2 regions of the Marinobacter sp. L-13 genome follow, and region 2 is predicted to be linked to the other one. Evidence: riboswitches for the same ligand, from Rfam matches in the RefSeq annotation. Region 2 holds a riboswitch; the other holds the start of a gene.
What was found. Region 2 has a riboswitch for glycine ahead of AC13DD_RS17895 (D-amino acid dehydrogenase). Riboswitches for the same ligand answer to the same signal wherever they lie in the genome.

Region 1 (4,418 bases), on a different contig from region 2:
ACGCTGGAACCAGAGTGGTACCTTGTTTGAAGGTATCGAGTGTTGGTCTGAGCGCAAAGCCAGCCTGACTCACGACGACGTGATCGGTCGGGCCGAACAGACGTTGAAGCTGTTTGCCGATAACGGCATTCAGCACGTCCGCACCCACGTGGACGTGACGGACCCCAAGCTGACAGGGCTGAAGGCCATGCTGGAAGTGCGTGAGCGTATGGCTGACACAGTAGACCTGCAGATTGTCGCTTTTCCCCAGGAAGGTCTCTGGTCATTTCCCCAGGGCAAGGAGCTGATGGAAGAGGCGGTTCGTCTGGGGGCCGATGTGGTCGGTGGCATTCCCCATTTCGAATTCACTCGAGATTACGGCGTTGAATCGGTTCAATGGCTGGTGGCGTTGGCCCACAAAAACGACCTTCTCGTAGACGTGCATTGCGACGAGATCGACGATCCCGAATCCCGATTCCTGGAAGTGCTCGCTGCCGAGGCGCTCAAGCTGGATTATGGCTCACGGGTCACCGCCAGCCATACCTGTGCCATGGGCTCGTACAACGACCATTACTGCAGCCGGCTGTTCCGCCTGTTGAAGAAATCCGGCCTGCGCTTCCTGTCGATGCCCACCGAAAGCCTGCACCTGCAGGGCCGCTTCGATGGTTATCCGAAACGTCGTGGCCTGACCCGGGTTCCGGAACTGCTGGATGCGGGACTGAAGGTGGCCTTCGGCCAGGATTCCATCCGCGATCCCTGGTATCCACTGGGCAACGGCAACATGCTCCGTACCCTGGACGTAGGCCTGCACGCCTGCCACATGCTGGGCATGGGTTGGATTGATCGGTCGCTGGAGCTGATCACCGACAACGGTGCTGCAGCATTGGATCTGGACGAATACGGCATCGAGGAGGGACTTCCGGCTCGCTGTGTTGTTCTGCAGGGGCAGTCGCCCTACGAGGTGCTGTTGGGCCAGTTGCCGGTTGCCGCGTCTATTCGTGATGGCCGTGTTCTGATAAACCGGCAGGGTTGATGCCCGTTGAAGTAGAAGCTACAGATTCCCCGGTTTGCTAACCGGGGAATCTGCTCAACTACTCTGGTGTTCAGCGTAGCGACTTCAGGGCCGTTGCCCATTTCGCCATTTCGTCCAGCATGGCATTGGCAGAGCCGGTGTGATGCTCGGCAGGGAGGAAGTTGCGCTGGTCATCCAGTTTCTCCCACGGCATCTGCACCATTACTCCTTCCACCATCGGCATCATTTTCAGCGTAGTAACCAGCTGCTTGGCAACCTGGGCTGAACGGAGTCCACCGGAAACACCGCCGTAGCTGACAAACCCGCAAGGCTTATAGTTCCACTCGTTGTATACGTAGTTCAACGCGTTCGTGAACGATGGCGGCGGGCAAAAATTGTACTCGGGAATGACGAAGACGTAGGCATCTGCCTTATTTACGCTCGCTGACCAGGCTTTGGTGTGCTCATGCTCATATTTCTGCATGCGAGGATGGTTGGCCTCGTCGTAAACCGGAAGCTTGAACTCAGCTAGATCGACCAGTTCGCTGGAAAACGTTCCCTGGTCATTGACCAGAGAATTGAACCAGTGGGCAATGGAAGGGCCGATTCGGCCGGGGCGCGTGCTGCAGATGATGGTTTGTAGTTTCATGGGGTGTCCTTAGATAGCGGCCACAAGCCGTCGAAGGCTGCTTAGTGAATCCGTGTAGGAATGGCTGCTTAGTGAATCCGTGTAGGAATGTCTGCTTGGAAAAGCAGCATAAAGGGCGCCTCTTCAAAAAGATAACGGAGTAACCAGTAAGAATTAGTCAAAAATTCTGAGCCTATCAGCCCGCCGCCTCGCTCGACGTTAGCTTCCTATCTCTCTATAATGCCCGGTCTCGCAGGAGAGTGGGCCGTTGGCCCCGCCGAAGGCGCAAACTCCCATAAACGCTCAGGCACAGGTACTGCGAGCATCATCTAACGCCGTCTGGAGAGCGACTGCCACCGCAGTCCACCGAAGGGGCAAGCAGAGCCAGGCTCTGTAAACTCTCAGGTATCAGGGACAGGGGGAGAGGCCACAGAAACTCAGGAGTCCTGTGTGCTGACCTCTATCTATATGATTGCCATTACCGCCGAAGCCATGTCGGGAGCCCTCACCGCCGGGCGGAGGAACATGGATCTGTTTGGTGTCGCTGTAATTGCGTTTTTTACCGCCCTTGGTGGCGGAACTGTCCGGGACATTCTTCTGGGTAATTTCCCAGTCACCTGGACCCAGCACCCTCGCTATATCTACATGACCATTACCGGTGGCCTGGTCACCATCGTGATTGCGCGCTTCATGCGGCATCTGCATCAGTTGTTTCTGGTTCTGGATGCCATAGGTCTGGTGGCTTTTACGGTTATTGGCTGCAATGTCGCGCTCAAGCTGGGCTATGACACCGTGGTGGTGGTCATGGCCGGCATCACAACAGGGATCTTTGGCGGTATCATCCGGGATATCTTATGTAACCGCACCCCGCAGGTGCTGCGCCACGAACTCTACGCCAGCGTTTCACTGATGGTGGCTTTCCTGTACCTGACCTTGCTTCGCCAAGGGGTGGGCGAGAATGTCACTCTTTTGGCCGCTTTCAGTCTCGGGCTGCTTCTGCGTATGGCGGCCATTCGCTGGGGGTTGTCGTTGCCAGTATTCAGCTATTCGCAGACACGCTGGGAATGAGCGCGATGTGGGTTTGAGAAAGCCCTCGAATTGTGGGCATGGTCTAGCCTCAGACCTTTTCATCGTTTCATTTCCTCGTGAACTGAGCTAACGTAGCTTGCTAAGATTTTTCCTTTTTCAGAGTCGCTGAGTTTCAAAATGAAAACCGGTTTTTACTTCATCCATTCCGTTTTATCAGCGGCGGCATTTCTGGCTGCCGGGCCTCGCCGTATTTGCCATTCCTTTCGCTGAATTCGTCGAATCCCTCGTCGAATTCGGCGAAACCCTCTGAACACATCCCCCAACTGAACCTTGCCTTGCGGGCCTATAGGAGTCGGTATGTCCGAACGTCCAGCTATTTATGTCTTAGAACAGGATTTTGATCGTTTATCTGCGATGTTGGAGAAACAGCTACATGGCACTGAAACAGCCGAAGCGCTTGCGCTCGAGCTTGATAGAGCAACTCTGGTTGATGCCGCAAAGCTGCCTTCCGGCACCGTCACCATGAATTCTCTGGTCCATTTTAAAAATGAGAGTAACGACGCCGAGTACACGAAGAGACTCGTGTACTCGACCCCGCGAGACGGAAGCGAGGAGTGTGTATCCGTCCTGGCTCCGGCGGGTGCAGCCTTGCTGGGTCTTCGGGTAGGCGATCGTATTGATTGGCCTTTGGCTGGAAAGAACCAGCTGCGTCTGAAAATTATCCATGTGACTCACGCAAACTGAACGAGGAAGATGCATGCACCAGAAAGCCCCCCTTGACCAGCTGTATGAGCAGGTCGTCCTGAGAAATCCCGCGGAACCTGAATTTCATCAGGCCGTTCTGGAAGTTCTCGACTCGCTGGCGCCGGTGATTGCCAAGCATCCCGAGTATAAGGAAGCGAAGCTCCTTGAGCGTATTTGCGAACCAGAGCGGCAAATCATTTTCAGGGTCCCCTGGGTGGATGACTCTGGTACCGTGCAGATCAACCGGGGGTTTCGCGTTGAACTCAACTCGGCCCTTGGGCCCTACAAGGGGGGCTTGCGGTTCCATCCTTCCGTCAATCTGGGCGTGGTGAAATTTCTGGGTTTCGAGCAGATCTTCAAGAACTCTCTGAGCGGTATGCCGATCGGCGGAGGCAAGGGTGGTTCCGACTTTGATCCCAAGGGCCGATCTGACAATGAGATCATGCGGTTTTGCCAATCCTTCATGACCGAACTGTATCGGCATATTGGCGAGTACACCGACGTGCCAGCAGGCGACATCGGCGTAGGAGCCAGGGAGATTGGTTTTCTGTTCGGGCAATACAAGCGCCTCACCAACCGTTACGAATCTGGCGTGCTGACTGGTAAGGGCCTCGGATGGGGCGGTGCTCGTGTGCGCAAGGAAGCGACAGGTTACGGAACGGTTTATTTTGTCCGGGAGATGCTGGCGGCTCAAGGTTCCGATCTGGAGGGCAAGGACGTGGTAGTTTCCGGCTCCGGGAACGTCGCAATTTATGCGATGGAGAAGGTTCAGCAGTTTGGGGGCAGGGTGATCGCCTGCTCCGATTCCAGTGGCTACGTTTACGACCCGGCCGGAATCGATGTTGGGCTGGTTCGCCAGATCAAAGAGACGGAACGCGGCCGAATCAGCGATTATGCCGCCCGGCGGCAGAATGGAAGCGATTACGTGCGCGGGGCGTCCATTTGGGAACTGTCCTGTCAGGTAGCCCTGCCGTGCGCCACTCAGAACGAGGTGACCGGGGGCGACGCGAAGGCGTTGATTCGCAA
Region 2 (4,418 bases):
ATCATCGGGTTCGGGGACGTTCACACCCGTTCCCACATTTATCGCGCCATCCTCGAAGGTCTGGCCTACGCGCTCAGGGAAGGAAAGGAAAAAATCGAGAAGCGAAGCGGCGTGAAGATCAGGAAATTGCGAGTGGCCGGCGGTGGCTCACAGAGCGATGCGGCGATGCAACTCACCGCCGATGTGCTCGGGCTGCCGGCCGAGAGGCCTCACACCTATGAGACCTCCGGGCTCGGCGCCGCCATTGATGCCGCTGTCGGGCTAGGGCTGCATCCGGATTTCGACACCGCCGTGGCGAAGATGACCCGGGTTGGCGACGTTTTTCATCCCAACGAAGAAACCCGGGCTCTTTACCAGCGGCTGTATTCCGAGGTTTATCTGAAGATGTACCCTCAGCTTCAACCCCTGTACCGGAAAATCCGCGAGATTACCGGCTATCCCCGGTAACGCTCTCAGCGACCAACTCAGCGGTAATCGCAGAGAGCGTCCAGCCCAGGTGACCGTGACCGGTGTTGTAGAACACGGTCGGCAGGCGACCTGGCCCAACCCTTGGCATCATGTTCGGCAGCATTGGCCGCAAGCCTGCCCAGGGCACTACCTTGCGAGTACAGACACCTGGGAAGCACTGCTCAACCCAACGGGTGAGCGGGCGGATGCGGTCGTCCTTGATATCGCGGTTGTAACCGCTGAACTCGGCGGTACCGGCAACCCGGAAACGACCATCGCCCAGGCGACTGGTGACGATCTTGGTAGCATCGTCCAGCAAGCTGACGGTTGGTGCCGCCTTTTGCGAGGCTTCGTCGTCCAGCTCCACGGTAATTGAGTACCCCTTAACCGGATAGATATTCACCCGGTCACCCAGCTTTTTCGCGAGCCCGCGGCTGCCGACGCCGGCACAGATCACCACGCCGTCAAATGTGTCCCGGGACTGTTCGGTGCCATCGTGGGCGGTCACCCAGGCATTACGCTCATCGGCGCTCAGCTCGGTCACCGTGTGGCCATAACAGGTTTTAACGCCCAGCCGCTTGATGGCATCCGCCAGTCCATTGGTGAACTTGTGAATATCACCGGTGGAGTCACTCTCTGTGAAAAACCCGCCGTAATAGTTGCCGGCCAGGGTCGGCTCGATGGATTTCATTTCCTCCGGGGTCACCGAACGGCGCTCAAGGCCACCAGCCGCCAGCAGGCGCGATACCTTTTCAGCGTGGTCAAACCCGGCCTTGTCCCGGTAGATGTGCAGGATACCCTGCTTCTTCAGATCGAAATCGATGCCTTCTTCCTGCGCCCAGGCAAACAGGTGATCGCGGGCGGCAATAGCCAGGCGAGCGGTTTCCGTGGTGTTTTTCTCGTACTGGGGAATAGCGGCAATGAACTCGGCGAACCAGCTCAGCTTGTGCCAGGACGGCTTGGGATTGACCAGCAGTGGCGCATCCCGGCGGGACATCCACTTTATGCCCTTCATCACGGTCTGCCAGTTGTTCCAGACCTCTGCGTTGGAAGCAGAGAGCTGTCCACCGTTGGCGAAGGAGGTTTCCATCGCCGCATAGCGATGCTTCTCGTAAACCGTAACGTCAAGCCCGCGCTTGGCAAGGGTGTAGGCCGTGGTAATACCAGTGATACCACCGCCAATTACTGCGATTCGCTTCATTCCAATCTCCGTGAGCGCCAAGGGTTTCCTCCCTGCTCGAAATGGCAGAAAGCACCCCTTCCGTCACGGGACCTGAGAGATTCACGAGCCGTTTTAACGAAAACGGTCGTTTGCTCCTTCGGTGTGCCGACTGACGCGATTGTCGACAGCTCTTCGGAAAGTATTCATGCCAGCGGTCCTTTTGCCTGAGAGTTTCCGGGGCAGTTGCTCCTTCGGCGCTGATCGCAAGGGATTCAGTCTCTCCCGCAGACATGTCTGATTGGTAATAAAACCCAACCCACGGGCCTAAACATAGCAAATAACCCGGAGCCAGGAAACCAGCCTCTGCACAGCTTGGGCCGTATGGGTTAAGGTAAAAAGCATGAAACACGCCTTGAAGACCCGAAAACAGCTCCAGCAGCAACTGGAACAGGCCCACGACTACGAGCACTGGTGCGAGGCCGCTACCGCGCTCGATGACATGGACGGGCTGCTGGACTGGCGCGAGCAGGAAGAGACCGGGATGCTGAATGAAAGCCTGATGCGCAAGCACATGGGCCTCATGGACCATTGCCGGCAGAATGGCGACACGCGGCGACTGATCCGGATCCTTCAGGAGAGCCTCTACCGTCACCTGGGCGAATTATCCTATCCCGATCTTTACACCGTGGCGCGCAGCGGCACCAATCGGTTGGTGGGTGAATTCCTGGATGCCGTCGAGACGTCCATGGAATTCATTTGCGACCACCCTATTCCGGAAGTGACAACCGCCCGAAAACTGAAAATGTTTCAGGACGCCGAGCGGGTCTATGGCCGGCCAGCCCTGATGCTCAGCGGGGGTGCGGCCTTTGGTATTTACCACATCGGTGTCACCCGGGCGCTCTGGCGACAGGATCTGCTGCCGGATGTCATGGCCGGTTCCAGCATGGGTGCCATCGTGGCGGGTGCCATCTGCACACGGAACGACAAGGAACTGGCAGAGTTCTTTAACCATCCGGAACGGATTCACCTGAATGCCTTCCGCTGGCTCGGCGTCACGGAAGGCTTGAGGGCCGGCCATGCCATGGATCCACGCCAACTTCAGGAGCATCTCCAGCACAATCTGGGCAGCGTCAGTTTCAAGGAAGCCTATGAGCACAGTGGCCGAACACTGAATATCTCCGTCTCCCCCACCCGCACCCAGCAGAAACCACGGCCACTCATCGAGCAGGCCTACGCCATGACCAGTCAGCAATACCTCGGGGACATCAACATCCATTTCCCGCCCAAGGCGTCCCTTTACCGAAAGGTCCTCTCCAACCCGAGCCCTGAAGATCTCGAGATGTATATCAATCTCGGTGAACAGGCCACATGGCCACGGCTGGACATGATCAAGGACCAGACCAGGATCAGCCGGGCATTCGATCGCTGTATCGCCAGGCTGGAGCAAGAGCTGGAGCAGGAGCAGGAAACCGCAGAGCAGACTGCAACGCCGCTCTAGAGACAGCACCGCCCTACCAATCAGTAAACCAACTAGATAACCCTGGGATCCCGAACTATTCTCATTCTATTGCATCATCGCTTCGCGAAACGTTTATCGCTAATCATGAGGATGCTGACCCGCAATGGATATTGGACAAGGAAGTCGCTCGGCTACCGAGGACAGTGAAAACAGGTTTTACGAGCTGATCGAGAGTCTGCCCATGGTGGCTGTTCAGGGATACGACAGACACCGCCGGGTAATTTATTGGAACGAAGCAAGCGCGCGCATTTATGGCTATTCCCGGGATGAAGCGCTGGGAGAGCTATTGGAAGACCTGATCATTCCCGATCACATGCGCACCGGTGTGATCGAAGCGCACCGCAATTGGCTTGAGAAAAACATCAGCATTCCCTCCGACGAACTCGAATTGAAGCACAAAGAAGGGCACCTGGTCCCCGTCTACTCCAGCCATGTAATGATCAAACAGGACAGCGGCGAATGTGAGATGTTCTGCATCGACATCAGCCTGGAGGAGCAGAAACAAGCCAGAGACGAGCTTTACCGGCGCGCGAGTTTTGACGACCTGACCGGATTACCCAACCGGCATTTCATGGAAGCCGAGTTGTCGAGCCGACTGGATGAGGCTGATCGCCTGCAACAGGAATTAGCGGTCGTTTTTATCGATCTGGACAATTTCAAAATCATCAACGATACCCGTGGCCACCATCATGGTGACAGTCTCCTGAAAGCGGTGGCCGAAACCTTGAGGGCCGAACTTCGAGGCGGAGACCTGTTGAGCCGCTTTGGCGGGGACGAGTTTGTCTTGCTGATCTTCGATTTCGAAGGCCCTGAAGGTATTCATGAACTTGTTTGTCGGTTGATAGACGCTCTGGAACACAGAGTTCATCTGGAAGGCGACTGCTACCAGGTTACCGCCAGCTTTGGCGTGAGCCTTTTTCCGCACAACGGAACCACCGTGGCTGAGCTGATGGGCAATGCAGACGCCGCCATGTATCAGGCCAAAGAAACCGGCAAGAACGGCGTGTGCTTCTACACCCCGGATATCAATGACAGGCTGGTCAGTTATCAGGAAATCACCAACCTGCTCAGAGACGCCTTGAATAACGATGGCCTCGAATTGTTTTTCCAGCCCCAGATCAGCCTCGCGGATCGCACATGCGACTCCTGCGAGGCGCTTCTTCGTTGTTTTCACGGTCAATCCCGGGCAGTTTCACCAGCCATTTTCATTCCCGTGGCTGAAAAGTCTGGCCTCATCAACCGGATAGGCGAATGGGTAATCGAAGCAGCCTGCAAACAGCTCAGCGCATG

Region 1: another riboswitch for glycine. It lies ahead of AC13DD_RS08705 (trimeric intracellular cation channel family protein); the one in region 2 lies ahead of AC13DD_RS17895 (D-amino acid dehydrogenase).

The regions. Positions count from the first base shown of each region.
Region 1 covers NZ_JBSXNQ010000050.1:141,474-145,891, forward strand. The annotation lists gene codA (cytosine deaminase) at 1-1,012, shown strand, start outside; gene AC13DD_RS08700 (NADPH-dependent FMN reductase) at 1,083-1,640, opposite strand; glycine riboswitch at 1,863-1,948, shown strand; glycine riboswitch at 1,949-2,047, shown strand; gene AC13DD_RS08705 (trimeric intracellular cation channel family protein) at 2,088-2,687, shown strand; gene rnk (nucleoside diphosphate kinase regulator) at 3,006-3,392, shown strand; gene gdhA (NADP-specific glutamate dehydrogenase) at 3,406-4,418, shown strand, end outside.
Region 2 covers NZ_JBSXNQ010000065.1:61,656-66,073, forward strand. The annotation lists gene AC13DD_RS17890 (FGGY-family carbohydrate kinase) at 1-447, shown strand, start outside; gene AC13DD_RS17895 (D-amino acid dehydrogenase) at 428-1,648, opposite strand; glycine riboswitch at 1,812-1,904, opposite strand; gene AC13DD_RS17900 (DUF3336 domain-containing protein) at 2,010-3,107, shown strand; gene AC13DD_RS17905 (putative bifunctional diguanylate cyclase/phosphodiesterase) at 3,232-4,418, shown strand, end outside.